4 regions of the Mesorhizobium sp. KR2-14 genome follow, and region 2 is predicted to be linked to each of the others. Evidence: predicted binding sites of a transcription regulator. Region 2 holds the regulator's gene; each other region holds the start of a gene.

Region 1 (7,899 bases), on a different contig from region 2:
ATCGACTTCCAGTAGATGGACACGAAGCCATAGAGAAAGCCGTGGCTGGATACGATGATGCCCGCTCCTATGACGAAGAACAGGAAATAGGCATTGAGGAGCTTCGGCGCGACCTCCTGGAGTTCAGCCGCCGACAACGGCGAAGCACGCCGCGGGCGCCCGAGTCGCGGAGCAAAGCACACGACAACCAGTATCGCGGCAAGACCGCCGGTGATCATCGCGGGAACGGCGTCCGCTCCATAGACTGATAGCACGGCACCGCCAGCGAGGTTGGCGGCCAGGAAGGCGATGGAGCCCCAGATCCGCATCCCGGCATAGTTCGCACCGAAGCGCCGAACGCCCGAGAGCGCGAGCGAATCGGCCAATGGCGTGTGCGGGGTCCAGAACACGGCCAGAACCAGGGACACCAGCAGCACGGTCAGATAGTCGGGCTCCAGAAAGTAGCCCGAAGACAGCATCAGCGCGGCAGCTACCGTCAGAATCAGGACATTGGCGCGGTCGTTCGCCTTGTCTGCCAGGCTCGTGATGAATGGCGTGGTCAAGACACGCAGGAACATCGGTGCCGACAGTATGATTGCGATGTGGCCGGCATCGAATCCCTTGGTTTCCAGCCACAGCGGAAAATACGGAAGGTGCACGCCCACCGGTACGAAGACCATCAGGTAGATGAGCGATATCCGCAGTTCGAAATAGCGCGGCTTCACGAACTGGGCCGCAGTGAGCGTTTGCGACGACGACATGGAGGGGGCGATCCAGAAAGCGCGACTCATGCGAAATGGGATCGGTCACGCTGCTGCCCCATAGCATGGGGACACCACCGGGCAAACAGCGCCGCCGATTTCGGGCCGGGCGGCGCGGTGGGAGCGGCGTCAGGCTGCCTTGCCGATGGCCTCTTCCATCTCGGCCGGCACGCGGAGCGGCTTGCGGCGTACTGGCCGGGCGATCGCCTGCGGCCAGTGGACGATCTCCATCGACCCGTCGAAATGCTCGACCACCGCAGTGCAGCTCTCCACCCAGTCGCCGGTGTTGACATAGCGCACGTCGCCGAAATCCTCGATCGCGGCGTGGTGAATATGCCCGCAGATCACGCCATCGACATCCGAACGTCGAGCCTCATCGGCCAAGACGTCCTGGAACGAGCCAATGAAATTGACCGCCTTCTTGACCTTCACCTTCGCCCAGGAAGAGAACGACCAATAGGGCATGCCGAGCCACTGACGCAGCCGCGTCACCATCCGATTGACCATGATGGCCATGTCGTAGGCCTTGTCGCCCAGATAGGCGAGCCAGCGCGCATTGTGCACGACCATGTCGAACTGGTCGCCATGGATGACCAGATAGCTCTTGCCGTCGGCGGCTTTGTGAATCGCCCGGTCGGCAACGACGATGCCGCCGAAATGAACACCCTGGAACATCCGCAGGAATTCGTCGTGATTGCCCGCTATGTAGATGATCTTCGTGCCCTTGCGCGCGTGGCGTAGCAGCTTCTGCACGACGTCATTGTGGCTTTGCGGCCAGTGCCAGGACCGCCGCAGCCGCCAGCCATCGACAATGTCGCCAACAAGGTAGATCGTTTCCGCTTCGTGGTGGCGCAGGAAGTCGATCAGAAACACCGCCTTGGCCGCTTTGGAGCCGAGATGGACATCGGAAATGAACAGGGTGCGGAATTTGCGTGGCGCTTCGCCGGGGATGGGCTTCTGTTCCGTTGCTGTCGCGCAAGCCTATGAAGCCCCCATGCAACAGGCGTATGACGGTTGCGGTTTTTGCCACGCAAGCTAGGTTCGCAACCCTGCAGAGGAGAAGCAAATCATGGATCTCGGCATTCGAGGAAAGACGGCCATCGTCTGTGCGTCGAGCCGCGGGCTGGGCCGCGGTTGCGCAACGGCGCTGGCCGAGGCGGGCTGCAACCTCGTGGTCAACGGTCGCGACCCGGCGGCCCTTGCGGCAACCGCACGCGAGCTTCGGGACCGGTTCGGCGTAGACGTCATCGAGATTGCAGGCAATGTCGCGGACCCTGCCGTTCAGAAGGATCTGCTCGCCGCCGCGCCTGCGCCGGACATCCTGGTCAACAACAATGGCGGGCCGCCGCCGCGCCCGCTGCGCGAACTCGACCGCCAGAAAATTCTCGAAGGCGTCACCAACAACATGGTCACGCCGATCGAACTCGTGCAGGCAGTGATTGACGGCATGGCCGAGCGCGGCTTCGGGCGCATCGTCAACATCACGTCCCTGTCGGTCTATGTCCCGATACCGGGACTGGACCTGTCGTCAGGCGCGCGCGCCGGGCTCACCTCGTTCCTGGCAGGCGTGGCACGCACGGTCGCAAGCCAGAACGTCACCATCAACAACCTGCTGCCCGGCAAGCTCGACACCGATCGCCTACGCACCACGCATGGAACGGGCGTAGAGGAAACCCCGGAAGCCGCGCGCGAGCGCAAGCTGCGGCTGAGCGCGGACATACCGGCCAAGCGCCTCGGCACGCCGGAAGAATTCGGCCAGATCTGCGCCTTCCTATGCTCGGCGCATGCGGGCTATATTACCGGGCAGAACATTCCGGTGGATGGCGGCCTGTATGTCAGCGCGTTTTGACGCGACGACACACATCTGACTCAATTGGCGAAATAGTGGTTCCAAGCAATTGGAATCACTGGAATTATCGATCCCACGCCTTTCCGACCACTCGACGATGTCTGAAAGACGGATTGCTAGGGCAAAAGGCGGTCGAATGCGACCGTGCGCGGGGTAAGCGGCGGAAATGGACATGGAAACAGACAACACCAAACGCTCCGACCTCGATGAGGCGGCGCTGTTCTTCCACAAATATCCGGTAGCGGGAAAGCTGGAGATCCAGGCCACCAAGCCGCTTGGCAACCAGCGCGACCTGGCGCTCGCCTATTCGCCCGGCGTGGCAGCCCCCTGCCTTGCAATCCGCGACGAGCCGGCCACCGCGGCCGACTATACGGCGCGCGCGAACCTTGTGGGCGTGATTTCCAACGGCACTGCTGTTCTGGGCCTCGGCAATATCGGCCCGCTGGCCTCCAAGCCGGTGATGGAGGGCAAGGCCGTCCTGTTCAAGAAATTCGCAGGCATCGACGTGTTCGATATCGAGATCGACGCGCCGGAAATCGAGCGCATGGTGGAGACCATCTCGGCGCTGGAACCCACATTCGGCGGCATCAACCTGGAAGACATCAAGGCGCCCGAATGCTTCGAAGTGGAAGAGCGCCTCAAGGAGCGGATGCGCATTCCGGTCTTCCATGACGACCAGCACGGAACCGCCATCATCGTCGCAGCCGCTGTCCTAAACGGGCTGGAACTCGCCGGCAAGAAGATCGAGGACGTCAAGATCGTCACCTCCGGCGCGGGCGCTGCAGCTCTTGCCTGCCTCAACCTGCTGGTCTCGCTCGGCGCGAAGATCGAGAACATCTGGGTCACCGACCGCTACGGCGTCGCCTACAAGGGGCGCGTCGAAGAGATGGACCGCTGGAAGGCCCCCTACGTCAAGGACACCAACGCGCGCACGCTGGACGACGTCATCGGCGGCACCGACGTTTTCCTTGGGCTGTCGGCCGCCGGCGTGCTGCGCCCTGAACTGCTGCAGCACATGGCGGAAAAGCCGCTGATCCTGGCGCTGGCCAACCCGACCCCCGAGATCATGCCCGAGGTAGCGCGTGCGGCACGGCCCGACGCAATGATCTGCACCGGCCGTTCCGACTTCCCGAACCAGGTCAACAACGTCCTCTGCTTCCCCTACATCTTCCGCGGTGCGCTGGATTGCGGCGCGAGCGCGATCAACGAAGAGATGAAGCTGGCCGCCGTGCGTGCCATTGCCGGACTGGCCCGCGAGGAGCCTTCCGACGTCGCGGCCCGCGCCTATTCCGGCGAGACGCCGACTTTCGGACCTGACTTCCTGATCCCCTCGCCCTTCGATCCACGTCTCATCCTGCGGATCGCTCCGGCGGTTGCGAAGGCCGCCTGCGACAGCGGCGTGGCCACGCGTCCCATCACCGACTTCCCGGCCTATATCGATCGCCTGAACCGCTTCGTGTTCCGCTCAGGCCTGGTCATGAAGCCGGTATTCGCAGCGGCGAAGACCTCGTCGGCCAAGCGCGTGATCTATGCCGATGGCGAGGACGAGCGCGTTTTGCGGGCCGCGCAGGTGGTTCTGGAGGAAGGCATCGCGCAGCCGATCCTGATCGGTCGCCCAAGCGTGGTGGACACGCGGCTGCGGCGCTACGGCCTGCGCATTCGCGCCGGCACCGACTTCGAGCTGATCAACCCCGAGGACGATCCGCGCTACCGCGACTATGTCGACCTGATGATCCAGCTTGGCGGGCGGCGCGGCATCACCCAGGAAGCCGCCCGCACCATGGTGCGCACCGACACCACCGCGATCGCCGCGCTGGCGACCCGCCGCGGCGATGCCGATGCGATGATCTGCGGCCTCGAAGGCCGCTTCGCGCGGCACCTGCGCAATGTCACCCTGATCATCGGCGCGCGCGAGGGTGTGCGCCATCGCGACCTGTCGACGCTGTCGATGCTCATTTCGAGCCGTGGCGTGATCTTCCTCACCGACACCTATGTCACCGTCGACCCGAGTGCGGAAGAAATCGCCGAAATGACCATCCTGGCAGCCGAACAGATCAGGCGCTTCGGCATCGAGCCAAAGGCGGCGCTGCTGTCGCATTCGAATTTCGGCTCGCGGGACACACCCAGCGCCCTGAAGATGCGGGAAGCCGCGGCCATCCTGAAGAAGGTCGCACCGGATCTTGAGAGCGACGGCGAAATGCATGCGGATTCGGCCCTTGCCGAACATCTGCGGCAGAGGGTCTATCCACACTCCACGCTGAAGGGCGAGGCCAATCTGCTGGTGTTCCCGAACCTCGATTCGGCCAACATCACTCTTACCGCCGTGAAGCAGATGATGGATGCCCTGCATGTCGGGCCGATCCTTCTGGGCGCGGCGCAGCCGGCGCATATCCTCACGCCTTCGGTTACGTCGCGCGGTGTCGTCAACATGACGGCGCTGGCAGTGGTCGAAGCCTCGCACAAGGCGCAAGCAACCATGGCTAACTCGGACTGACAGCGTCAGTCCCGCACGGGCAGGACCAAACTGCAAACAGGCAGTTAACCTGCTCGTGCTAGTCGGAGGCGGATTTTCGCCGGCTGCCCGGCAGCCGGCCAAGTTGAGTTTCTTGGGGTACATGATGACGGCCGGATCGAACGGGTTCGTGCGCGCAATCGCTGTTTTTTCCGCCATATTTGCAGGGCTCCTCGCCAGTATGCCGCTGGCGCTTGCCGATGCTCGCCTGTGCCGCCAGCTCGAGGCCGAACTCGCCGGTGGAGCAAAGACAGCCCGCACCGAAAAATATGACGCCGCAATCGCCAAGCAGCGCGAACAGATCGTTCGGGTGCGCAACCGGGCCCGCGCCGCCGGATGCGGCTTTTCCATGTTCGGCCGCGCGGTCGAGGATTGCGCCAAGCTCAACGACAATCTCGCCAGAATGGAAAGCAATCTGGATGCGCTGGAGCGCAAGCGTGGCCGTGTCCGTCCGGGCAGGTCACAGGCCCAGATCATTGCTGCGATCGACGCCAATGGCTGCCGGCAGGCACCGCAGCGCATAGAGGCCGCGACCGAAAATGCTCGCGCCATTGAACGGATTCTGAGCCGGACGCGGGCGACCGAGCAGACGGCCGCCGAGGCCGGCGAACGCAAAGTTCAAAGAGTGCTGAACCCAGGCGAAGGCATCGGCCGCCTTGCTGGCACCTATCGCACCTTCTGCGTACGCACCTGCGACGGTTACTATTTCCCGATGTCGCCGGCCTCTTCGCGCGGCCAATTTACGCGTGACCAGAAGAACTGCCAGGCGGCGTGCCCCAATGCCGAAATGCAGCTTTTCTACGGGGAAGCCGACGGCGACACGGCAACCGAAATGATCTCGGCGCAGTCCAGCATGCCCTATTCCGGACTGCCGGCGGCTTTTCGCTATCGAAGCTCCGCCACGCCCGAAGGCTGCAGCTGCAACGCGCCCAGGAATTTCGAGATCATCGCCGGAAACCCGCCGCAGCAGGAAGCGGCCGAGGTTCAGCCCGCTGCGGCCATAGCTCCGACCGAGGCCGAACCGGAATTCTCGGCATCGATCGTCAAGCCGGAGCCGCCAGCGCCTGCCGCAAGCGTGGAAAGCGTCGCAAGCCCCGAAGCAATGGCAACGGTCGCCGCCGGCGACGAGCCTGCGGCCATTCGCGACCTGGACCCGGACCGCAAGGTCAGGGTCGTCGGGCCAACGTTCCTTCCCGACCCAGAAGAGGCAATAAATCTGCGAGTTCCGGCCCGGAGGCACGGCCGGTAAGCGCCAGCCGAAGCGGCATGAACAGCGACTTGCCCTTGCGGCCGGTTGCCTCTTTCACAGCGCCGGTCCAGTCCTTCCAGGTCGAGCGATCCCACGGCTCTTCCGGCAGGAGATCGAGTGCCTGCGACACGAAGTCGGCGTCTTCTCCAGCCAGTTCGATCGGCTGGTCGGGCCCTTGCCGCAGAATGCGCCACCAGCCGGCGGCATCGGCCAGCTTGTCGAGGTTGCCGCGTACGGCAAGCCAGAAAGGCTCTGCCTGTTCGCCGGAAATGCCGAGCGCCGAAAGCCGGTCCCGCGCCTGCGAGAACGGCATGTTGTGGAGCAGCGCGCGGTTGAGGACGATAAGCTCCTCGGGGTCGAACTTCGAGGCGGATTTCGACGTGGTTGCGAGGTCGAAGCGGCTGGCCAGTTCCGCCATGGTCGGCATGGCGGCAACGCTTTCCGAAGTGCCGATCAGCACCGCCAGCGAAGCCACGGCCATAGGCTCGATGCCCGATTCGCGCAGGCCCGAGATGGACAGGGCCCCGGTGCGCTTGGAAAGCCCCTCGCCGTCGCTGGTGGTCAGAATGTTGTGATGGCCGAACACGGGCGGCTCCGCTCCCAGCGCCTTGAAGAGCGCGATCTGCACGCCGGTGTTGGTGACATGGTCGTTGCCGCGGATGATGTGCGTGACGCCCATCTCGATATCGTCCACCACGGAAGGCAGCGTGTAGAGATAAGTGCTGTCCTCACGCACCAGGACCGGATCCGACAGAGAAGCGAGATCGACGGTTTCGTCGCCGCGCACGAGGTCATTCCACTGGACTTCCGTGCGTTCGGGCTCGAACGGATCGGTGGAAAAATTCGGCAACAGGAAGCGCCAGTGCGGCTTGCGGCCTTCGGCCTCGAGCGCCTCGCGCTCTTCCGCCGTCAGCTTCAGCGCCTCGCGGCCATAGACGGGCGGCTGCTTGCGAGACAGCCGGATCTTGCGACGCAACTCCAGCTCCTCCTGGGTTTCGTAGCAAGGGTATAGCAGGCCCGCAGTCTTCAGCTTCTCCACCGCCGCGTCATAGCGGTCGAAGCGACGCGACTGATATTCGGTGGCATCCGGGAAGATGCCCAGCCAATGCAGGTCGTACAGGATGGCGTCGGCATATTCCTGCTTCGAACGCACGATGTCCGTGTCGTCGAAACGCTGGATGAAGCGGCCGCCATTCTTCATGGCGAACAGCCAGTTGAACAGCGCGGTACGCGCATTGCCGATATGGATGAGGCCCGTCGGCGACGGGGCGAAGCGAACGGTTACGGTCATTTGCACCGGTTAACGGATGCATTTGGCCTTGGCAAGGCTGGCAAAGCGCTGGCAGGCTCGGGACCGCGCCCAAAGCGCGGCCCCAGACTGCCTCAGACAAGCCCCTTGGTCAGTTCCAGCGCCTGACGCTCGAACAGGCGGCGGTAGATGCCGCCCTTCAGGCGGATCAGCGCGTCGTGGTCGCCCTCCTCCACGATGCGGCCGCGATCGAATACCAGCAGCCGGTCCAGCGAGCGCACTGTCGAGAGCCTATGAGCG
Region 2 (7,899 bases):
GTGGCGCTGGCGCCCGATACCCAAGACTACATGATCCCGATTGCGTTGGACGCCAATCGCACCCAGGACATGCTGCGCACGGTCGGCGCGGTGGCCATCCTTGCGCTCTCGGTGGCCGGTGCGGCCTTCGGCCTCTCGCAGATCCGCCTGCGCGCGCGGGCGCGCAACAATGTCGAGACGGTGGTGCTGTGGGGCCTGCTGGCCGCTTCCACCATCGCGATCCTGACCACCATCGGCATCGTTCTGTCGATGCTGTTCCAGACCATCCACTTCTTCGAGCGCGTGCCGCTTTCCAATTTCTTCTTCGGCACCGTGTGGGACCCGCGCTTCGCAGCCGCGGGCTCGGGAGGTGCGGAAGGCCAGTTCGGCCTGATCCCGCTCCTGGCCGGCACGCTCTACATCGCCTTCGTGGCCATGCTGGTGGCCGTGCCGGTCGGGCTGATGTCGGCCGTCTACATGGCCGAATACGCCTCGCCCAGGCTGCGCGCCACGGTCAAGCCGGCGCTGGAGCTGCTGGCGGGCATCCCGACCATCGTCTACGGTATCTTCGCGCTGGTGACGCTCGGGCCCTTCCTGCGCGACCTGAGTGCGGCACTTGCCGGCGGCACCAGCTTCATCCAGGCGCAGAGCATCCTCACCGCCGGCCTGGTGATGGGCGTGATGCTCATCCCGGTCGTTTCCTCGCTCTCCGACGACATCATCACCGCAGTTCCCCGCGCCCTGCGCGACGGCTCGCTTGGGCTTGGCGCGACGCGCTCGGAAACCATCAAGCGGGTTATTTTGCCGGCAGCACTTCCGGGCATCGTCGGCGCCATCCTGCTCACCGCCTCGCGCGCCATCGGCGAGACCATGATCGTGGTGCTGGCCGCCGGCGTGGCCGCCAATCTGACGCTCAACCCGTTCGAGGCGATGACCACCATCACCGTGAAGATCGTCAACCAGCTCACCGGCGACCTCGAGTTCAACTCGCCGCAGACGCTGGTGGCCTTTGCGCTCGGCATCACGCTGTTTGCCCTGACGCTGGTGATGAACATCTTCGCGCTCTACATCGTGCGCAAGTACCGGGAACAGTACGAATGACCGACATTCCCTTGAACGGCATTGCCGGCGGCACCGTTGCGCGCCCGCGCCGCGACATCGGCCTGAAGCGCCGCTACGCCGCCGAGCGTCGTTTCCGCTTCTATGGCCTGCTGGCGATTTCCATCGGCCTGGTGTTCCTGGCGGTAATGCTGACCTCCGTGGTCTCCAAGGGCTACACCGCCTTCTGGCAGACGACGGTGACCCTGCCGATAACCTTCAACGAGAAGGTCATCGACCCCGAAGGCAAGCGCGCGACCGACCCGAACGTGCTCATCACGGCCAACTATCCCAAGCTGGCCGAAAGCGCGCTTGTGGCCAAGCTCGGCATCGACCCGCACGACAAGGCTGCCATTCGCAAGCTCAAGGGCTTCCTTTCGGACGGCGTGCGGGCGCAGCTGCGCTCGGTGGTGATGGACGACCCGTCGGTGATCGGCACGACGCGCAATGTCGACATCCTTGTTGCCGCCAACATCGATTCCGCCTTCAAGGGCCAGATCGACCTTTCGGTGGACGAAAGCCGGCGCAAGGTTTCCGACCAACAGGTGGCATGGATGAAGCAGCTTGCCGCCGACGGTTCGCTGGCCGAGCATTTCAACAAGGGCCTGTTCACCTTCGGCGCCTCCAGCCGGCCGGAAACCTCGGGCATGGGCGTGGCGATCATCGGCTCTTTCTACATGATGGTGATCGTGCTCTTGCTGGCGCTGCCCATCGGCGTGGCCGCCTCGATCTATCTCGAGGAATTCGCCAAGAAGAGCCGGCTGACCGACCTGATCGAGGTCAACATCAACAACCTGGCCGCGGTGCCGTCGATCGTGTTCGGCCTGCTGGGCCTGTCGGTGTTCATCAACTTCCTCGGCCTGCCGCGCTCGGCGGCGTTGGTCGGCGGACTGGTGCTGACGCTGATGACGCTGCCCACCATCATCATCGCGACCCGCGCCGCCCTTGCCGCCGTGCCGCCCTCGATCCGCTCGGCCGCCCTTGGGCTGGGCGCCTCCAAGATGCAGATGGTGTTCCAGCACATATTGCCGCTGGCAACCCCCGGTATCCTCACCGGCACCATCATAGGCCTGGCGCGCGCGCTGGGCGAGACGGCGCCGCTGCTGCTGATCGGCATGGTCGCTTTCGTGGCCGACTATCCGGCCACGCCGCTGGAGCCTGCCACGGCGCTGCCGGTGCAGATCTATATGTGGGCCAACGAGGCCGAGCGCGCCTTCGTGGAGCGCATGTCGGGCGCCATCATCATCCTGCTCGTGTTCCTGATGGCGATGAACATCACGGCCATCGTGCTGCGACGGCGTTTCGAGCGGCGCTGGTAGGCGAAGGATGCTTTAGTATGAACATCATGACGGAAGTGGCACTCGAGAACGCGGTGAACGACAAGATGAACGGTACGCCCAAGGAAATCATCAAGATGCGCGGCCGCAAGGTGTGCGTGTTCTATGGCGACAAGCAGGCGTTGTTCGACGTCGACCTCGACGTGCGCGAAAACCAGGTGACGGCGCTGATCGGCCCTTCGGGCTGCGGCAAGTCGACCTTCCTGCGCTGCCTGAACCGCATGAACGACACCATCGACGGCGCCCGCGTGACCGGCCAGATCACGCTGGACGAACAGGACATCTACGACAAGAGCATCGACGTGGTGGAGCTGCGCGCCCGCGTGGGCATGGTGTTCCAGAAGCCGAACCCGTTTCCGAAGTCGATCTACGAGAACGTGGCCTATGGCCCGCGCATCCACGGCCTCGCCCGCAAGAAGGCCGACCTGGATGCCATCGTCGAGACCAGCCTGAAGAAGGCCGGCCTGTTCAACGAGGTGAAGGACCGCCTGAACGAGCCGGGCACCGGGCTTTCCGGCGGCCAGCAGCAGCGCCTGTGCATCGCCCGCGCCATCGCCGTTTCGCCAGAGGTGATCCTGATGGACGAGCCATGCTCGGCGCTCGATCCGATCGCCACCGCACGCGTGGAAGAGCTGATCGACGAGCTGCGCCAGAACTACACCATCGTCATCGTCACCCACTCCATGCAGCAGGCGGCGCGCGTTTCGCAGCGCACGGCCATGTTCCATCTGGGCCAGCTGGTCGAGGAGGGCGACACCGACAAGATGTTCACCAACCCCGACGACAAGCGCACGCAGGACTACATTACCGGCCGGTTTGGCTGACTCGCGGTTGATCCGCACGCCGGACAAAGGATTGCAAAGACATGATCATGGGCAAACACACCGTCACGTCCTTTGACGAGGAACTGGGGCACATCGACCGGCTGCTGCGCGACATGGGCGATCTGGCCGGCGCCATGGTCTGTGGCGCCATCCGGGCGCTGGTCAATTCCGACAATGCGCTTGCCCAGCGGGTGATTTCCGACGACGCGGTGATGGACGCGCGCCAGCGCGAGCTGGACGACCGCGCCATCACGCTGATCGCCAAGCGGCAGCCCATGGCGCAGGACCTGCGCGCCGTGGTGGGCGCGATCCGCATGGCCGGCGACCTGGAGCGGATCGGCGACCTTGCCAAGAACATCGCCAAGCGCGTCGGCGCCGTGGGTGAGAGCGCCACGCCGCGCAGCCTCGCCCACTCCATCGAGACGATGTCGGACATGGTGCTGGAGCAGATCAACGGCGTGGTCGACAGATATGTGACCCGCCAGCCCGAAGGCCTGAAGGCGCTGCGCGCGGCGGACGAGAACATCGACGTGAAGTACACCTCCGTGTTCCGCGAGCTGCTGACCTACATGATGGAGGATCCGCGCAACATCACCGCCTGCACGCATCTTCTGTTCTGCGCCAAGAACCTCGAGCGCATCGGCGACCATGTCACCAACATCGCCGAGAACGCCTACTATGTGATGACTGGCCAGCAGTTGCCGCCCAACCGGCCGAAGTTCGACGAGACCTCGCTTTCGGCGCCGGAATCGACGACCTGAGCGGGAGACCGGAAAAGTGATGATCGCCCCGAAAATCATGGTAGTGGAGGACGAGGAGCCGCTGGGCGTCCTGCTCCGCTACAATCTGGAATCGGAAGGCTATCAGGTCGAGGTCGTGCCACGTGGCGACGAGGCGGAAATCCGCCTGCAGGAGAATGTGCCCGACCTTCTGGTGCTGGACTGGATGCTGCCGGCGGTCTCCGGCATCGAACTGTGCCGCCGCCTGAGGATGCGCCCCGAGACCGAGCGCCTGCCCATCATCATGCTGACGGCGCGCGGCGAGGAGAGCGACCGCGTGCGCGGCCTTTCCACCGGCGCCGACGACTATCTGGTCAAGCCGTTCTCGACGCCGGAATTCATGGCGCGGGTGAAGGCGCTGCTGCGCCGCGCCAAGCCCGAGGTTCTGTCCAGCGTGCTGAAGGTGGGCGACATCATGCTCGACCGCGAGGCGCACCGCGTCTATCGCGGCAAGAGCGAGATCAAGCTCGGGCCCACCGAATTCCGCCTGCTGGAATTCATGATGCGCCACCCCGGCCGCGTCTTCTCGCGCGGGCAGCTGCTCGACAATGTCTGGGGCGAGACGATCTATATCGACGAGCGCACGGTGGACGTGCATGTGGGCCGCCTGCGCAAGGCGATCAATCCCGGCAACCTGCCGGATGTGATCCGCACCATCCGAGGCTCGGGCTACGCCATCCGCGAGGACTGAGCCCGGCCCGGCCGCCGCTCAAGCCGCGCCCGCGGCGCTTAGCGGCGCAGGGCCCGGCGCGAAGATTTCGCGGTCAAGGAAGGTGAGGGCGGTCATTGTGCAGCCTTCGCGGATCAGCGGCCGTTCGTTCGGCAAGGTGTCGAAGGAGATCGCCTTGTTGTGCTGGCCGCCCGCGGTCTTGTCGATAGCTGAGCGCAGCGCCGGCTCGATGAGGTCGAAGGCGGTCGCGCCGATGCCGACCAGCGCGACGGGTGCGGGGTCGATCAGCGCAAACAGGCTGCCGAGGCCGAAGCCGATGGCTTCGCCGGCGATGCGGAAGGCCTCGCGCTCCGGGCCGTCGGCCGCCCGCGCCCTGTCGGCCATGGCGCGTATCTCTTCGTCCGAAATGTCTGCCAGCGGCGCCTGGTCCTCGCTTTGGCCCCGCGCATTGCGCCAGATGGCGTAGTTGCCGGCATAGGCTTCCACGCAGCCGCGCCGGCCGCAGCGGCACAGCGCCCCGTCGGGCCGGTGGATCATGTGGCCGAACTCGCAGCCCGACGATTGCGTGCCGGTGAACAGCTCCCCCTTCAGCACCATGCCCATGCCGATGCCGTGCGAGAGCAGGATGGCGATGAAGTCGTTGCGGTAGCGCTCGGGCTTTCGCCAGCGCAGCGCCACCGCGATCATGTTGCAGTCGTTCTCCACGGTGGCGGGGATGCCGGTGGCGGCTTCGATCCGGTCGGCGAATTCGAGATGCGCGTGCGGCGTGATCGGCGACCACAGCATCATGCGCGAGCCGGCATCGGTGATGCCCTGCACGGCCATGCCGATGCGCAGCACGCGATGGCCTACGGCCCGGCGGGCCTCGACCTGCCGGCGCACCATGGCGACGCAGTCGCCGAGCAGCGCTTCGCGCCCGGTGGCCAGCGTCTCCAGCCGGCGCTCTTCCGATGCGACCACCTGCCCGGCGTAGTCGACCACGGCGACCGACAGGAAATTGAGCGACAGCACCACGGTGATGACTTCGGCAGCTTCCGGGGCGAGGCCGAGCGCTACCTGCGGGCGGCCGCGCTTCGAGCTTGCGGCTTCAGCCGCCTTTTCGGCGAGGATGCCTTCGGCGATGAGGTCGGCGGAAATGGCCGAGATGGTGGAATGGCTGAGGCCCGTGGTCCCCGCGATCTCGGTGCGGGACGGCTGGCCCGCGCGCCGCACGGCCGCGATGACCATGGCGCGGTTGCGCTTGCGCAGATCGTCGTGACGGATCGCCACCGGCATTTCGGCATTTCCTCCCGGAGCCTTGTTGCGCTGCGCAGATTCCAGTTCGCGTGCGCCGCGTCAACCTTCGGCGGGATGTTGACAGAACTTCAGGGTTACGACACTATTTTTTCGAGGTTCGAAATAATAGCCTCGACAAGGGCCCCAGGCCATCGTCATCGCGCCCTGGAGGGGGCGCAGGGAGGAAATCATGAAGATGTTTGCAACCGCCTTGCTGGCGGGTGTCGCGCTGTCGGTGTCGCTGGCAGGCGTGGCGCAGGCGAAGGACAAGATCATCGGCGTTTCCTGGTCGAACTTCCAGGAGGAGCGCTGGAAGACCGACGAAGCGGCGATCAAGGCCGCGCTCGAAGCTTCGGGCGACAAATACATTTCCGCCGACGCCCAGTCCTCGGCGGCCAAGCAGCTGACCGACGTGGAAAGCCTGATCTCGCAGGGCGCCAACGCGTTGATCATCCTGGCGCAGGACGCCAGCGCCATCGGGCCGGCGGTCGAGAAGGCCGTGGCCGAGGGCATTCCGGTGGTGGGCTACGACCGCCTGATCGAGAACAAGGATGCCTTCTACCTGACCTTCGACAACAAGGAAGTAGGCCGCCTGCAGGCCAAGGCCGTCTATGCCGTGAAGCCTGAAGGCAACTACGTCTTCATCAAGGGCAACGGCGCCGACCCGAACGCCGACTTCCTGTTCGCCGGGCAGATGGAAGTGCTGAAGGAGGCCATCGGCGCCGGAAAGATCAAGAATGTCGGCGAGGCCTATACCGACGGCTGGCTGCCGGCCAACGCCCAGAAGAACATGGAGCAGTTCCTGACCGCCAACGACAACAAGGTCGACGCGGTGGTGGCCTCCAACGATGGCACCGCCGGCGGCGCGGTGGCCGCGCTCGAGGCACAGGGCCTGGCCGGCTCGGTGCCGGTTTCGGGCCAGGACGGCGATCATGCCGCGCTCAACCGCATCGCGCTCGGCACGCAGACCGTGTCGGTGTGGAAGGACTCGCGCGAGCTTGGCAAGGCCGCGGCCGAGATCGCCGCACAGCTCGCCGACGGCAAGAAGATGGATGAGATCCCGAACGCGACCAAGTGGTCGGACGGCCCCAGCAAGGTCGAGATGACCTCGGTCTTCCTCAAGCCGATGCCGATCACCAGGGACAACCTCAACGTCGTCATCGACGCCGGCTGGGTTTCCAAGGACGTGGTCTGCCAGGGCGTGAAGGCGGGTTCGGTCGCGGCCTGCGACTAGGCCGGCTCGTTCGGTTCCGCACGGGGCGGGCAAGACGCGGCCGCCTGCCGCTGTCCGGCTCGTTGGACGCCGCGGTTTGAGGAGAAACCGCGGCGTTTCATTCGCCGCCGCATGCCGCCGGGCACGCGGTGTTCAGTTCGCACAAAGTGCCTCTCCGGAAAATCGATTCCGTGTTTCCAAGGGCGTGCGCTAGGATGAGGTCCTGAGACCGGCGCAAGACCGGACCGGGCGGGAGGACGTCATGACCGAAGTGACAACGCAGGAGCCCGCGGCGCAGGACACTGCCGGGCATGGGCTTGCGGACCGGGCGCGAGCTTCGGAGGCCGGGGCCATCGGGCGTTTCCTGCAGGCGACGGAACTCGACACGCGCATGCTGGGCATGGTCGGCGCGCTGCTGCTGATCTGGATCGGCTTCCACATCCTGTCGAACGGCCTGTTCCTGACCCCGCGCAACCTCTGGAACCTTTCGGTGCAGTCCTCGTCGGTCGCTGTCATGGCGACGGGCATGGTGCTGGTCATCGTCACGCGCAACATCGACCTTTCGGTCGGCTCGATCCTGGGCGTATGCGGCATGATCATGGGCGTGACCCAGGCGATCATCCTGCCGCGCTTCGCCGGCTATTCGCTCGGCGATCCATCGATTTGGATCATCGCGCTGGCGGCTGGCCTGACCGTCGGCCTTGCCATCGGGGCACTGCACGGC
Region 3 (7,899 bases), on a different contig from region 2:
TCGCCTTTTGAGGGGGAGAGGTGCCGAGCGAAGCGAGGCGGAGTGGGGGTAGGTCGCGCCATGTGCAATTGCCCTACCGCCGCAACCGATTGGCCCTGCCATGAAATGCGGATGAGGGGGTAAGGCCGAAGCCTCACCCCCGCAGCGCCCTTGGGAGGACAATCAGCCGCCGATCTGCGCCTTACGGGCGTCGATGATCGGCTGGTAGAATTCCGGCGTGACTTCGGTGTAGCTGGTGAAGTCGCCGCCCTGGATGGCGGAGAAGCAGGCCGGGTCGGTCTTCGGCAGGTCGACCATGAACTGCTTGAACTTAGCCTTGAGGTCGGCGTCGAGCTCAGTGCGCACCACGATCGGGCCGTTCGGGATCAGCGGCGACTTCCAGAGCTCTACGAAGTCCTTCATGTCGATCATGCCCTTGGACACCATCTTGTGCAGGTTGCCGGAGGTGTAGCCCTCGTCGAAATCGCCCACGCCCGAGCCGAAGGTGGTGCCAGCGTCGAACTTGCCGTCCTTGACGGCGAGCACGAGGTTCTCATGGCCGCCGCCGAAGCCGGTCTCGCCGAAGAATTCTTTCACAGCGACGTTGCCGAGGTCCTTGGGCAGCGAGGTGACCGGGATCAGGTAACCCGAGGTCGAGTCCGGGTCGGCGAAGCCGAGCTTCTTGCCCTTCATGTCGGCGAGAGTCTTGATGCCGGAATCCTTGCGGGCGACCATGATCGAGTAGTAGCCCTGCGAGCCATCGGTCTGCACCGTGGTCAGGATCGGCTCGACCGCGTCGGCGTTGGCGAGATAGATCTTGGCATAGCCCGAGGCGCCGAGCTCGGCATAGTCGAGCGTGCCGCCCAACAGGCCCTGGATGACGCCGTCATAGTCGGTGGCCGGGAACAGCTTCACTTCCTTGACGCCGATGGCGGCCGGCAGCTTGTCGGCGAGGCACTGGTAGTTGCGAAGGCTGTCGGCCTCGTTCTCGCCGCCGAGGATGCCGACGCGGAAGGTTTCCAGGGTTTCGGCGCGGGCGGCGGTGCCGCAGGAAAGGGCGAGGGCGAGCGCGCCCAGAAGGGCTTTCTTGAGCGACATGGAGTTCTCTCCTGTTAAGTCGGATTGCATTTTCGACTGCTAGCAGCCCTTCACGCGGGCGAGACGATCACGGTCGTTCAGTGCCCGGCAAAGGCGGGCACCAGGCTTCCGGCGGATTCTATTTTGCGCAGCCGCTCGGGGCGGATGCTGGTGGAGGTGATGGCTTCCGAAATTTCCTCGCCATTGGCGTCGGCGCCATAGACCAGGCGCACGGCGTCGCGCGTCAGCTCTTCCGGCGGGCCGTCGAACACCACCTTGCCGCCCGCCATTCCGACGATGCGGTTGCAATAGGTGCGCGCGGTGTCGAGCGTGTGCAGGTTGGTGATGACGGTGATGCCTTCGCGCAGATTGATGTCGCGCAGCGAGTCCATCACCACCTTGGCGTTCATCGGGTCGAGCGAGGCGATCGGCTCGTCGGCGAGGATCAGCTTGGGCTGCTGCATCAGGGCCCGGGCGATGGCCACGCGCTGCTGCTGGCCGCCGGAAAGCGTGCCGGCGCGCTGCAGCGCGGTCTGGGCGATGTCCAGCCGCTCCAGCGCGGCAAGCGCCAGCGCGCGCTCTTCGCGGGAGAAGATGCCCATCAGGTTGAGCGCGGTGGAGCGGTGGTTCAGACGCCCGAGCAGCACGTTGGTCAGCACGTCGAGGCGTGGCACCAGGTTGAACTGCTGGAACACCATCGCGCAGTCGCGCTGCCAGCGGCGAAGCGTGGCGCCCTTGTGGGCCGACACTTGCCTGCCATCAAAAAAAATCGCCCCATCGGAGGGGTCGATGAGGCGATTAATCATGCGCAGAAGGGTCGACTTGCCGGCGCCGGAGCGACCGATGATGCCGACCATCTGGCCCTGTTCGATGTCGAGCGCGACGCTGTCCACGGCGGTCTTCTTGCCGAAGCGACGCGAGACGTTGCGGATTTCCAGCATGGTGCTTTCCCCGTTTGGCTGTTCCAGCCTCTGGGGGAGTCCGCTAACGGAGCATCATGAAACGGCCGTGTCAGTTGCGTGTCAGTTTTGTTACGCTGCACAGTCGACGGCGAATTTTCTGGCGGCCAACCCACAACTGGTCCTGCCAGATGGAAGGACATGGCGGTTCGGTCTGCTACGATACTGCTTGCCAAAGAAAGCACTTGACGGCTTGGCGCCAATTGGTAATACCAGATTTTGGAGGAGGAGCGGATTGGGCGTCAAAGCCTAAATCGATTTAGAACCGGCGGGATGGCGGTTCCCAAGCAGTGCATTGAGACTACCCGGAGCAGCCAGCGACCATCGGTCCGGCGCGGCTTCGACAAGAAGGTAGAGTGCGCACAAGGGAGGAACTCAAATGCGCAAGACACTGACCGGCATGTTTGCCGGCATAGGCCTGTCGCTTGCCTGCAGCACATCGGCGTTCGCGCAGGAACTCACCATCTTCTGGGCCGAATGGGACCCGGCCAACTACCTCCAGGAACTCGTTAACCTGTACGAAGCCGAGACCGGCGTGAAGGTGACTGTCGAGACGACGCCCTGGGCCGATTTCCAGACCAAGGCCTTCACTGAATTCAACGCCAAGGGCGATGCCTATGACCTGATCGTCGGCGACAGCCAGTGGCTCGGCGCCGGCTCCACCGGCGGGCACTATGTCGATCTCACCGACTTCTTCAACAAGCACAAGCTTGGCGAGGTCATGGCCCCGGCCACGGTGAAATATTACGCCGAATATCCCGGCAACAGCGGCAAGTACTGGGCGATCCCGCTCGAGGGCGACGCCGTCGGCTGGTCCTATCGCAAGGACTGGTTCGAAGACCCGAAGGAAATGGAGGCCTTCAAGGCCAAGTACGGTTACGACCTTGCCGCGCCGAAGGACTGGAAGGCGCTGCGTGACATAGCCGAGTTCTTCCACCGCCCGGACGAGAAGCGCTACGGCATCGCCATCTACACCGACAATTCCTATGACGCGATGGCGATGGGCTTCGAGAACGCGCTGTTCTCCTATGGCGGCGAGCTGGGCGACATGGCCACCTACAAGGTCGACGGCTACATCAACTCCGACAAGGCGGTGGCAGCCCTCGATGCCTACAAGGAGCTCTACAAGTACACGCCTCCGGGCTGGGCCAAGACCTTCTTCGTGGAAAACAACCAGGCTATCACCGAGGGCCTGGCGGCGATGAGCATGAACTACTTCGCCTTCTTCCCGTCCTTGCTCAACGAGGCCACCAACCCGCACGCCAAGAACACCGGCTTCTTCGCCAATCCGCCCGGCCCCGACGGCGACCAGTTCGCCGCGCTCGGCGGGCAGGGCATCTCGATCGTGTCCTATTCGAAGAACCAGGACGAGGCGATGAAATTCCTCGAATGGTTCATCAAGGACGAGACCCAGAAGAAGTGGGCCGAACTCGGCGGCTACACCTGCAGCGCGGCCGTGCTCCAGTCCGACGAGTTCCAGAATGCGACGCCGTACAACAAGGCCTTCTACGAGACCATGTTCAAGGTGAAGGACTTCTGGGCGGTGCCGGAATATGCCGAGCTGCTGCAGCAGCTCAACCAGCGCCTCTATCCGCACATCGTCGGCGGCGAGGGCACGTCCAAGGAAGTGCTCGACGCGCTGGCTGGCGACTGGAAGGCCACCTTCGCCAAATACGGCCGCGGCGAATAGCGGCAACAGAAGCGTCGGAGGGGGCGCAGCCCGCCCCCTCCATCATTTCCGGCATTGCAGGGGAACGACGCCTTGGCGACCGCAGTCATGACAACGCTGGATCCGGGTTCCCGGGCCGCCGCGCGCGGCATGAGCGATCTCTCGATCCGCAACCTCTTCATCATCCCGACGATCCTGTTCCTGATCGTCTTCAACATCTTTCCGCTGCTCTATTCGCTCTATTATTCCTTCACCGACTTCCGCGCCTCCACCAACGCCGAGGCGAATTTCGTCGGCCTGCAGAACTATCGCGAGCTGCTCAATGACCCCTTCATCTGGTCGAACTTTTCCATCACCGCCAAATACGTCATCGTCTCGGTGACCGGGCAGGTGCTGGTCGGCTTCGGGGTGGCGCTTCTGCTCAACCGGCAAATCCCCTTCAAGGGGCTTTTGACCACGCTGCTGCTCTTGCCGATGATGCTGTCCATGGCCGTCGTCGGCCTGTTCTGGAAGCTGCTCTACGACCCGTCCTTCGGCATCATCAACCATGCGCTGGGCCTGGGCACCTTCGAGTGGCTCGCCAATCCGGACATGGCGCTCTATGCGGTCGCCATCACCGACATCTGGATGTGGGCGCCCTTCGTCATGCTGCTGTCGCTGGCGGGCTTGTCCGCGGTGCCGAAACATCTCTACGAGGCAGCGGCCATCGACCGGGCGGGCAGCTTCTACACCTTCTTCCGCATCACGCTCCCGCTGGTGGCGCCGATCCTGATGATCGCCATCATCTTTCGCACCATGGAGGCGTTCAAGACCTTTGATCTCGCCTACATCCTGACCAGCCAGCCCACCACCGAGGTCATCTCGATCCGGCTTTACAAGATGGCGTTCCAGGAATGGCAGACCGGGCGGTCCTGCGCGCTGGCCTACATCGTGCTCATCATGGTCATCGCCATCACCAACATCTACGTGAAGTACCTGAACAAGGTGAAGGAGCGCTGAGATGAGAGTTCCTTCGGTCAGTTCTTTGATCGGGCAGTCCTTGCCTTTACCCCCACCCCTTACCCCTCCCCACAAGGGGGAGGGGGATTCTGAGACGCTGACGACCCCCTCCCCCTTGTGGGGAGGGGTAAGGGGTGGGGGTCTGAAGTGCAACGCAACGCCGGGGGGGCGCTGACATGGCCGCAGTTCGCACGCGCGGCGAAGTCGCGCTCAACCGTCTCGCCATCGCGGCCGTTCTGGTCATTACGCTGGTCTTCCTGGCGCCGATCTACTGGATCACCTCCACCGCCTTCAAGCCGCGCAATCTCGCCACCACCGTGCCGCCGACCATCGTGTTCGAGCCGGAGATTTCGCCCTTTGTGAAACTTTTCACAAAGCGCTCGCAGCTTCGCACCGCGCCCACCCCCGAGGAATATGCCGCCGCCCCCTGGTGGGAGCGGCTGATCTTCGACGGCGGTGAAAAGGTCGTGCGCTCGGGCAAGGGCGAGATCCAGCCCTCCGGCTATCCCAGCCGCTTCCTCAACAGCCTCATCATCGCCATCACCTCCACGGCGCTCGCCGTCAGCATGGGCACGCTCACGGCCTACGGCTTCTCCCGCTTCAAGGTGAAGGGCGAGGCAGACCTTTTGTTCTTCATCCTGTCCACGCGCATGCTGCCGCCGGTTGTGGTGGCGATCCCCATGTTCCTGATGTACCGGGCGGTCGGCCTCAACGACACGCATTGGGGCCTGATCATCCTCTACACCGCTTTCAACCTGTCCTTCTCGGTTTGGCTGATGAAGGGGTTCATCGATGAGATCCCGAAGGAATATGAGGAAGCGGCGCTCGTCGACGGCTACACGCGCATGCAGGCCTTCTTCAGGATCGTGCTGCCCGAGGCCGCCACCGGCATCGCCGCCACCGCCGTGTTCTGCTTCATCACCGCGTGGAACGAATATGCCTTCGCGCTGATCATGACCAACCGGCGGGCGCAGACAGCACCCCCCTTCATCCCGTCTCAGGTCGGCTCGGGCCTGCCCGACTGGACCGTGATCGCCGCAGGCACCGTGCTGTTCCTGCTGCCGGTCGCTATCTTCACCTTCCTCCTGCGCAACCATCTTCTGCGCGGCATGTCCTTCGGAGCGATCCGCAAATGAGCTGGCGCGCCTTGAACCGGAAATATTTCGAGCCCGGCTCGATCCTGCTCATGGTGCTGGGCATCGCGGCGCTGTGCCAGCCCTGGAGTCTGGCGCTGCATCGCTATGGCGTCACCACGATCCTGATCGGCCTCGTCGGCTTCATGGTCACCTCCAAGATCGCGCCCGAGGAGCAGAGAGACGAGGGGGCGCGGCAGTGACGCAGATCGAGCTTCGCGGCGTCGAAAAGTTCTTTGGCGCCGTCCAGGTCATCAAGGACCTGAACCTCCATATCGACCACAACGAGTTCATCGTGCTGCTCGGCCAGTCGGGCTGCGGCAAGACAACCACGCTGCGCGCCATCGCCGGGCTGGAGACCATCGACCAAGGCGACATCCTCATCGACGGCAAGCCGGTGCAGCACATGAAGGCGTCCGACCGCGACATCGCCTTCGTGTTCCAGTCCTTCGCGCTCTATCCGCATATGAGCGTGTTCGAGAACATCGCCTTCCCGCTCAAAGCCACGCGCAAGAGCAGCAGCGAGGTCGACAGCGAGGTGAGGAGCGTCGCCGAGACGCTGCGCATCACCCATCTGCTCGGGCATCGGCCGTCGGCGCTGTCGGGCGGCGACATGCAGCGCGTGGCGATCGGCCGGGCGCTGGTCCGGCGCCCCAAGGCGCTTCTGATGGACGAGCCCATCGGCGCGCTCGACGCCAAGCTGCGCGAGGAGATGCGCGCCGAGATCAAGCGCCTGCACATGAAGCAGGGCTCGACCACCATCTATGTCACGCACGACCAGGTCGAGGCGATGAGCCTCGCCGACCGCATCGTCATCATGCATGAAGGCGTGCTGCAGCAGATCGGCAGCCCGGCCGAGGTCTATGCCTATCCGGCCAATCTGTTCGTGGCGCAGTTCGTCGGCAGCCCGGTCATGAACGTCGCGCCTGCCTCGGTGTCGTCCGAGGGCGGCACAGCCCGCGTCACCGTCGAAGGCGCGCAGCAGGGCTTTTTGTTTCCCGCCGAACTGCTCGGCCGGCTCGATGGGCTGAAGGCCGCCAATGGCAGCCTCGCGCTGGGCATCCGGCCCGAGGGCATCATCGTCCGGCACGAGGCGCAGGACGGCTTCCTGCCGGTCGATGCGCAGCTCATCGAGCCGCTCGGCGCCTATGACATCGTCGATCTCAAGGTAGGCTCGCAGACGCTGCGCGCCCGCACCCGGAGCGGATTCGTCGCCCATGCCGGCGCCCGCGTCTTCGCCCGCCTCGATCCGGCGCAGGCGCATTTTTTCGACACCAGAAGCGGCAATTCGCTGGGGGTGAGGCTGTGATGGGGGTGCTTCGCCATTCGCTTGATGTCGATCAGGAGAACGCCTGACCATGGCCCATATCCGGCTCGAAAACATCGTCAAGAAATTCGGCGCCCATGTCGCGCTGAAGGGGCTCGACCTGGAGATCGCCGACGGCGAGTTCTTCGTCCTGCTTGGCCAGACCGGGGCGGGCAAGACCACCTCGCTGCGCGTCATCGCCGGGCTGGAAAAACCCGACGCGGGCAGGATCCTCATCGACGGCACCGATGTCGGCGCCTGGGGGGCTGCCGAGCGCGACGTTGCGCTGGTGCTGCAGCAATATTCGCTCTATCCGCGCTACACGGTGCGCGAGAACCTCGAGTTTCCACTCAAGCCGAAAATCCGCCGCCTCGACCAGGCCGAGATCGACGAGCGCGTGGCGCGCGTGGCAAAAACCTTGCGCATCGAGCACCTGCTCGACCGCAAGACCGACCGGCTCTCCGGCGGCGAGATGCAGCGCGTCTCCATCGGACGCGCCATCGTGCGCCAGCCGCGCGTGTTCCTCATGGACGAGCCGCTGTCGGCGCTCGACGCCAAGCTGCGCGAGGCGCTGCGCACCGAGCTGAAGAACCTGCAGGTCAATCTCGGCGCCACCTTCCTTTTCGTCACCCACGACCAGATCGAGGCGATGTCGATGGGCGACAAGATCGGCGTCCTCAACGAGGGCCGCCTGGTCCAGACCGGCACGCCGCACGAGATCTACAACAACCCGCTCAACACTTTTGTTGCCCGTTCAGTCGGCTCGCCGCCCATGAA
Region 4 (7,899 bases), on a different contig from region 2:
GGGATATTTGCCCAGCACGCCAGTTCCATGGGCATCTCCGCCGACGACACGATCGTGGTCTATGATGGCCCGGGCTTCTTTTCCGCTCCGCGGGTCTGGTGGATGTTTCGCGTGATGGGGGTTTATCAGGTCTTCGTGCTGGACGGCGGCTTCGACCGCTGGAAGGCGGCGGGGCGGCCGGTGACAACTGAGCCGACCAAGATCGCTTCGGGTTTCTTCCACGCCAATTTCGACGCCAGCCGCGTCGCCTCTCTGGCCGACATGCGCCGCATCGTGGAAACCGGCGAAAGCCAGATCGCCGACGCGCGCTCGCACGCCCGGTTCACGGCAGCCGAACCGGAGCCTCGGCCTGGCCTGCGCTCCGGCCACATGCCGGGCGCGAAGAACGTGCCCTATTCCTCACTGTCCGAGAATGGCGAGTTCCTTCCGCTGGAGCGCCTTGTAGAGGTGCTGGAGGACGCCGGATTGGACCTGACCAAGCCGGTGGTTACTTCCTGCGGATCCGGCGTTACGGCAGCGGTAATCACGCTGGCGCTCGAAAGCCTCCGCCACCGCGATCACAAGCTCTATGACGGCTCCTGGGCCGAGTGGGGCGCGCAAGCAGACACGCCGGTGGTGACCGGCGAGGACTGAGCATGACCGAACATGAGAATTCAACAACCGTGCCCGTCACGGTGACTTTCCTCGAAATGGCGGCGCCATTGGCGCACTACCCACCGCTGCCGCTCAACAAGCAGATCGCCCTTTTGCGGGCACGCAACATCCCGCTGCACTTCTATCGCTATCTGATGGACCGCGTGGGCCGCAAATGGCACTGGGTGAACGCCCTGCGCCTGACGGACGAGGAACTCGCGGCCAGCCTCCACCGCGAAGAGCGCGATATCCGCGTGCTATACCTTGAAGGGGCGCCAGCCGGTTTCTTCGACATCAAGCCGCATCTGCCCCACGAGGTCGAGCTTGCCTATTTCGGCATGATGGATCACGCCATAGGCCAGGGGCTGGGACGGTGGTTCCTCGGCGCTGCCATCGAGACCGCCTGGTCGTACAAGCCCCAGCGCGTAACTGTCCAGACCTGCACCATGGATCATCCCGCAGCGCTTCCGCTCTATCAGAAGCTGGGCTTTGCGCCTGTGGGCCAGAAGCACGAACTGGTGCGCACCATGACCTTGGCCGAGCGGTCAGATAGCGTCATGCGGCCCTGAGGGGCCCACCTACGGCCATTAACCACTCTTGCACGAAGCTGAAGACGCCGTTCATCGGTCCTTCAGCATCGCCGGGGCATGTTCGCGCCATCAATTCGGCCCCCGGCCATCCATGCAGGAGACACACATGATCAATCGCCGTCATTTCGCAGCAGCCATGGTCGCTCTGCTTGCCTTTCCGACCGTCGCGCCGGCCCAGAACATGATGCCTTCTGCCTCCCAGATCGAACGCCGTCTGGAGGAGGCGCCCACGCGCAAGCTCCGCCGCGACCAGCGCGTCACCGTGCGCGAGTTCAAGCGCCGGCCGGAACTGCGCCGCATGGCACCATCGATCGACATCCAGGCGATCAACTTCGAGTTCGGCTCGGCAGAGTTGCCACATTCGCAATACGGCAAGGTCAAGCAGATCGCCAACGCGCTCGAGCGCATCATTCGCCGCCGGCCGCACACGCGCATCCTGATCGAGGGGCATACCGACGCCGTCGGCTCCTTCGAAGCCAACCAGATCCTGTCCGAGCGCCGGGCGGAATCGATGAAGCGGGTGCTGGTGCGCGAGTTCCGCATCCCGTCCCACGTACTGGAGACGGTTGGCTACGGCGAGGAATTTCTGCTGGTGCCGACGCAGAACGAGAACTGGCAGAACCGACGCGTGACGCTGCGCCGCATCGACGATTTCCTGCGCTAGAAGCCCGCTTTCTCGACCTCCTCACAACAAGGCCCGCCGACGGTTTTTCGTTGGCGGGCTTTTTCTTTTGCCACCGCTGAAAAGCTTGTTTTTCAGAGAATTAGCAGTGACACGCGTCCGTGAAATCGCGCAAACGGCAGTCGCGGTGTTGTGATTGGGAAGTGTGCCGAAAAATACATATCTCCTCATCGTGGAAGAAATGAACCTTGGATAAGAAGTTTTTCTGACCAGCTCAGCATGACGCAAAAGACGGTTCAACCCGGTCGCCAAGTTTCGCTGGCTCCAGGCGTTTCTCCGCGGCTGTGTTTCAGAATGGAAGCAGCCATCGTTATTGATAAGGAGAAGGCAGATGGATAAGTTTCTATTCGCTTTTGCAGCAGTTCTTCTTGGTTCCGGCGCCGCCTTGGCCGATTCCGCACCGGCCACCGTAATCGTTCATCCGAGCCATGTCGTTCGCGAGACCTACGCGCAGGCCCTGTCCACGGGAGATACCGCGCCTACGGTGAAAGTGGTGAAGCAGTCGCGCATCAATTATGCCAGCGCAGCGGCCATGCAGGCTCTGGGCCACGCCCCCGTGTTCAATCCTCACGGCGGAGATGCGGCGCCTCCAGCCCGTTGAGCCGGTCACCCGCACTGCGATCCTTGAGCGGATGTGAGTTTCGAGGGCGACGGAGTTGATCCGCCGCCCTCTTGCTTTCCAGAGGTCCTGTGCAGTTGCGGCTTGCAAGAAGCAGGCCGTAATGGTCACGCGGCTAGCACTGCTTTCGGCTCGGCCGCTTCATAGCCAAGCGCTTCCGCCACGGCGCGATTGGTTATCCTGCCCTTGTGCACATTCAGGCCGTTTCGCAGGTGCGGCTCGTCCACCAGCGCCTTCAGCCCCTTGTCGGCCAGTTGCAGGCCGAAGTGCAATGTCGCGTTGTTCAGCGCATGCGCCGACGTCACCGGCACCGCGCCCGGCATGTTGGCCACGCAGTAGTGGATGATGCCGTCCACATCATAGGTTGGATTGGCGTGCGTGGTCGCGTGCGAGGTCTCGAAACAGCCGCCCTGGTCGATCGCCACATCCACCAGCACCGCTCCCTTCTTCATGCCTGACAGCATTTCGCGCGAAACCAGCTTCGGGGCGGCAGCGCCCGGGATCAGCACTGCGCCAATCACCACATCCCCCGTGAAGCATTCCTCTTCCAGCGCTTCGACGGTGGAGTAGCGGGTATGTACCCGCCCGGCAAAAATGTCGTCGAGCTGGCGCAGGCGCGGAATGAAGCGGTCGAGCACGACGACCTCGGCGCCGAGGCCGACGGCCATCTTGGCGGCGTTCAAGCCGACCACGCCGCCCCCGATGATCACGACCTTGCCCGGCAGAACACCGGGCACCCCACCCAGCAGCACGCCGCGCCCGCCATTCGGCTTTTGCAGCGCGGTGGCCGCCGCCTGTATGGCCAGCCTGCCCGCCACTTCCGACATCGGCGCCAGTAGCGGCAGGCCGCCTCGGTCATCGGTCACCGTCTCGTAGGCGATAGCGGTGACGCCGGACGCCAGCAGGCCCTTGGCCTGCTCGGGGTCGGGTGCGAGATGAAGAAAAGTGTACAGAATCTGACCGTCGTGCAGTTGCACCCACTCGCTCGGCTGCGGCTCCTTCACCTTCACGATCATGTCGGCACGGGCAAACACCTCCTCGGCGGTCCTGGCTATGGTTGCTCCGGCAGCGCGGTAGGCATTGTCGTCTGCGCCGATTCCGGCACCGGCACCTGTCTCGACAAGGATTTCGTGGCCATGGGCGGCGTATTCGCGCACCGCGCCCGGGGTCAGTCCTACTCGGAATTCGTTGTTCTTGATTTCCCTGGGGCATCCAACGCGCATGTGGGTCCTCCACTGTTGCTCCCTTGACGTAGGGTAAGGTGATGAAATCACAGATTCGCTCGCGCATCCTTGCGAATTTTGTTGCGTGGTGCTGATGGCGCGGATAATTCTTGCGTGAAATAGATAGTTATTCGAAGGAATGCCGAAAAGTGTCACTCGATCGCATCGATATCGCCATTTTGGACGCCCTGCAGCGCGATGGGCGCATTCCCAACGCTGCCCTGGCCGAGAAGGTCGGGCTGTCGCAGTCGGCCTGTTCGCGCCGGCTCGACAACCTTGAAAAGAGCGGCGTGATCCGGGGGTACCATGCGCGACTTTCCAATGCGGCGCTCGGGCACCAGATGACGGCGATCGTGCACATTTCGCTTTCGGGGCAGTTCGAAAAGACGCTGTCGGATTTTGAAGCCGCGATCAAACGCTGCCCCAACGTGCTCTCCTGCCACCTCATGTCGGGCGAATACGACTACATCCTGCGCATCGCCGCCAAGGACCTGGCAGACTACGAACGCATCCACAAGGAATGGCTGACCGCCATGCCGCACGTGACGAAGATCAACTCGTCCTTCGCGCTGCGCGAGATCATCGACCGCACCGCCTTGGGCATGAAGCCCGAGCTGGCCTGACGGCCGTCTTCCTTTCCATAACGCCGCCATCGTGGTGAGCGTCCTCGTTTTGCGAGGGTGCCAGGCCGGGCCGGTTGGTTCGGCTTTCGCGCATCCGAAATCGCCATGCCTGTGCTGCAGTCAGCGGCCTGTCATTGCCCCGTCATCCTCCCCTGCTGGACTCGTCAGGAATTCGGCGCGAAACTCCGGGTTTCGACGTCGATTTTTTTGAGCCTTTTCACAGGAGAGAAAACGCATGTCGCAAGTGCTTCCCTCGATTTCGCGCCGGTCATTTCTCACAGGCTCCGCCGCTGCCGGCGCCCTGGTGATGCTGCATCCCTTTTCGGCGCGCGCACAGGCAAACCAGGCCCATCTCAGGATCATGGAGACCACCGACATCCATGTGAACGTGCTGCCCTACGACTACTACGCCGACAAGCCGAACGACACGATGGGGCTTTCCCGCACGGCTTCGCTGATCGATGCCGTGCGCAAGGAAGCCACCAACACCATGCTGGTCGACAATGGCGACCTTCTGCAGGGCAGCCCCATGGGCGACTACATCGCTTATGAGAAGGGGCTGAAGGAAGGCGACGTCCACCCGATCATGAAGGGCATGAACCTGCTCGGCTACGAGTGTTCGACGCTCGGCAACCACGAGTTCAACTACGGCCTGTCCTTCCTCGATAAGGTGCTGGCCGGCGCCAATTTCCCATTCGTTTGCGCAAACCTGATCCGCGGTACGGAGCTCGCCTCCAACCCTCGCGACGACAAGCTCTATCTCAAGCCCTACGTGATCCTCGACCGGAAGATCAAGGACGGCGCCGGCGAGGAGCATCCGATCCGCATCGGCGTCATCGGCTTCGTTCCGCCGCAGATCATGATCTGGGACGCCAAGAATCTTTCGGGCAACGTAATGACCCGCGACATCGTTCAGGCAGCCAAGGCCTGGGTGCCGCAGATGAAGGAGGAGGGCGCCGACGTCGTGGTCGCACTTTCGCACTCCGGGATCGACACCAAGCAAAGCGACATGATGGAAAACGCCTCCTTCTTCCTGGCCGGCGTGGAAGGCATCGATGCGATCTTCACCGGCCACCAGCATCTCGTCTTCCCGGGAAAGAAGGATTTTCAGGGCCTCGAGGGGGTGGATGCCGAAAAGGGCACGCTGATGGGCAAACCCGCCGTGATGGGTGGCTTCTGGGGCTCGCATATGGGCCTGGTCGATCTTTTTCTCGAACGCGACGGCAGCAAGTGGCGCGTGGTGTCGGCAACCTCGGAGGCGCGGCCGATCTACGAGCGCGTCGACAACAAGAGCAAGGCCCTCGTTGAGGACGACAACCGCATCGCCGACGCTCTCAAGGAAGACCACGAGGCAACGCTGGCCTATGTCCGCCGGCCGGTCGGCAAGACCACGGCGCCGCTCTATTCCTATTTCGCACTGGTGGCCGACGATCCGTCGGTGCAGATCGTGAGCCAGGCGCAGATCTGGTACATCAAGGACCTGCTCAAGGAAACGAAGTGGAAGGACCTGCCGGTGCTTTCTGCGGCGGCGCCTTTCAAGGCGGGCGGCCGCGGCGGTGCGGACTACTACACCGACGTGCCGGCCGGCGACGTGGCGATCAAGAACGTGGCCGATCTCTACCTCTATCCCAACACCGTGCGGGCGGTGGAAATCACCGGCGCGCAGGTCAAGGAGTGGCTGGAGATGTCGGCTGGCATCTTCAACCAGATCGAACCCGGCAAGGCCGACCAGGAACTCATCAACAAGGACTTCCCGTCCTACAATTTCGACGTCATCGACGGGGTGACCTACAAGATCGATCTGTCGCAGCCGCCGAAATATGACCCGAAGGGCAAGGTGGCCAATGCGGGATCGAGCCGCATCATCGACCTCATGTTTGACGGCAAAGCCATTGATCCCCAGGCGAAATTCGTGGTTGCCACCAACAACTACCGCGCCGGCGGCGGCGGCAATTTCCCGGACATCAACGAAACCAAGATCATCGTCGAGGCGCCTGACACCAACCGCGACGTCATCGTGCGCTACATCGTGGAGCAGAAGACCATCAATCCTTCCGCCGACAGCAACTGGTCGTTCGCGCCAATGCCTGGCACGGCCGTGATTTTCGAAACCGGACCCAAGGCGAAGGAGTTTCTCGACCAGGTCCAGAGCGTAAAGATCGAAGCCGCGGGCGAGGGCGCCGACGGCTTTGCGAAATATCGCATCATGCTTTGATAGACACGCACGGATGGGCCACAGCAAAGGGGCGGCAGGATGACCTGCCGCCCCTTCTGCAACCTGCGCTAGTCGGGGACTAGCGCTCGAGGATGACGTCCTGCGGATTGACGATCACCGAGGAAGGTGCGGCATCGCCGCCGCGCATATTGGGTGTGCTAGTTGCAAAGCCGCCAAAACCTGCGCGGCCCGTGATGTCGAGGCTGGTGGGCGGGTTGACGACAACGGACGAAGGTGCCGCGTCGCCGCCGCGCATGTTGGGTGTGGTAGTTGCGAACCCGCCAAACCCGGCACGGCCTGTTATGTCAATGTTCGTCGGTGGATGGAACAACACCACAGGCGGGGCCGCGTCGCCGCCGCGCGGATTGAAGAACTGGGCTGAAGCCATGGAAGCACTTGCGGCTACAATGCCCAGGGCGATGGGGATAATGATTTTTTTCATTTTTGTTCTCCGTTTTTCTTTGCCCATCAAGTAATGGGCCAAGAATTTCGAAGATAAGTTGAGGGGGACTTATTCCTATCTTCGCTCACATACCAAAAAGTAGGCCTGCCATTCCTCAACATCAAATCACTGACTCGCGATTGTCGAGCGGGGCTGAGGCAGGAGTCCGTGATGAGGAATCTGGCACGCGCATATGCATTGACGAGCGCCGCCGCGAGATCCCAAAAGGGCGCCTCCAGACTCGAAGGAGGCGAAATTGATCCGGCACATTGTATTCTTCAGCGCCAAGCGAGGGCAGGACGTCGAGACTATCCGCAACGGGCTGCTCGCGCTTGCTGTCATACCGCATTCCAGCCACTTCGAAGTGACGGTCAACACCAAGGTCGACCCGATGTGCGATGCGATCGACCTCGTCGTTTACGCGGAATTTGCCGATCAGACGGCGCTGGCCGCCTTTAAGGCACACCCCATCTATGATGAAACGACCCGCAAGGTCAGGCCCATGCGCGAACTGCGCTTTTCGGCCGACGTTGTCGCTGACCAAAGATAGCGAACACCCTTCTCGATCTGGTGCGACCGCCGCCATGCCGAAATTGGGACAGCTGTTCTCTTTCGGCGACGTTGTTGGCCCAAACCGGGTCACACTGTGTCATTCGCGCAGCCTGCTCATCTTTGCCGCCGCGAGCAACACGCCGGAAAGTCCCGCAGTTGTCGCGGCCAGGGCTCAAAAATCATGATTGGCACGGATGTTGCTGCCGAGGTGATGTGCGTCGCTCTCGCGCCAGCCGTTGGGGGGCTTGCGCGATGACGCCGACGCAGCCTTCAGGGGAGGGCACCCGGTCGGAGCGCAGCGTAGAAGCGCGCTCTGGCCG

What was found. Region 2 encodes PhoB, which activates phosphate uptake and scavenging genes when phosphate is short. Its sites were predicted from a motif close to TGTCATNNANCTGTCAT; they were not measured.
Region 1: the regulator PhoB is predicted to act here: its motif matches at 1,737-1,753, upstream of ABLE86_RS01300 (UDP-2,3-diacylglucosamine diphosphatase).
Region 3: the regulator PhoB is predicted to act here: its motif matches at 2,076-2,092, upstream of phnC (phosphonate ABC transporter ATP-binding protein).
Region 4: the regulator PhoB is predicted to act here: its motif matches at 4,500-4,516, upstream of ABLE86_RS13115 (bifunctional 2',3'-cyclic-nucleotide 2'-phosphodiesterase/3'-nucleotidase).

The regions. Positions count from the first base shown of each region.
Region 1 covers NZ_JBDZDR010000001.1:280,487-288,385, forward strand. The annotation lists gene ABLE86_RS01295 (MFS transporter) at 1-740, opposite strand, end outside; gene ABLE86_RS01300 (UDP-2,3-diacylglucosamine diphosphatase) at 870-1,658, opposite strand; gene ABLE86_RS01305 (SDR family oxidoreductase) at 1,810-2,589, shown strand; gene ABLE86_RS01310 (NADP-dependent malic enzyme) at 2,756-5,083, shown strand; gene ABLE86_RS01315 (DUF2865 domain-containing protein) at 5,208-6,350, shown strand; gene gltX (glutamate--tRNA ligase) at 6,268-7,641, opposite strand; gene ABLE86_RS01325 (ABC transporter ATP-binding protein) at 7,734-7,899, opposite strand, start outside.
Region 2 covers NZ_JBDZDR010000007.1:102,357-110,255, forward strand. The annotation lists gene pstC (phosphate ABC transporter permease subunit PstC) at 1-1,080, shown strand, start outside; gene pstA (phosphate ABC transporter permease PstA) at 1,077-2,396, shown strand; gene pstB (phosphate ABC transporter ATP-binding protein PstB) at 2,414-3,238, shown strand; gene phoU (phosphate signaling complex protein PhoU) at 3,286-3,999, shown strand; gene phoB (phosphate regulon transcriptional regulator PhoB) at 4,019-4,708, shown strand; gene ABLE86_RS17685 (ROK family protein) at 4,727-5,962, opposite strand; gene xylF (D-xylose ABC transporter substrate-binding protein) at 6,153-7,196, shown strand; gene ABLE86_RS17695 (sugar ABC transporter permease) at 7,438-7,899, shown strand, end outside.
Region 3 covers NZ_JBDZDR010000005.1:219,259-227,157, forward strand. The annotation lists gene phnD (phosphonate ABC transporter substrate-binding protein) at 163-1,077, opposite strand; gene phnC (phosphonate ABC transporter ATP-binding protein) at 1,155-1,997, opposite strand; gene ABLE86_RS15380 (extracellular solute-binding protein) at 2,395-3,705, shown strand; gene ABLE86_RS15385 (sugar ABC transporter permease) at 3,778-4,683, shown strand; gene ABLE86_RS15390 (carbohydrate ABC transporter permease) at 4,860-5,819, shown strand; gene ABLE86_RS15395 (hypothetical protein) at 5,816-6,019, shown strand; gene ABLE86_RS15400 (ABC transporter ATP-binding protein) at 6,016-7,125, shown strand; gene ABLE86_RS15405 (ABC transporter ATP-binding protein) at 7,175-7,899, shown strand, end outside.
Region 4 covers NZ_JBDZDR010000004.1:209,262-217,160, forward strand. The annotation lists gene sseA (3-mercaptopyruvate sulfurtransferase) at 1-633, shown strand, start outside; gene ABLE86_RS13090 (GNAT family N-acetyltransferase) at 636-1,202, shown strand; gene ABLE86_RS13095 (OmpA family protein) at 1,330-1,887, shown strand; gene ABLE86_RS13100 (hypothetical protein) at 2,237-2,506, shown strand; gene ald (alanine dehydrogenase) at 2,632-3,747, opposite strand; gene ABLE86_RS13110 (Lrp/AsnC family transcriptional regulator) at 3,897-4,370, shown strand; gene ABLE86_RS13115 (bifunctional 2',3'-cyclic-nucleotide 2'-phosphodiesterase/3'-nucleotidase) at 4,606-6,585, shown strand; gene ABLE86_RS13120 (hypothetical protein) at 6,665-7,027, opposite strand; gene ABLE86_RS13125 (Dabb family protein) at 7,284-7,577, shown strand.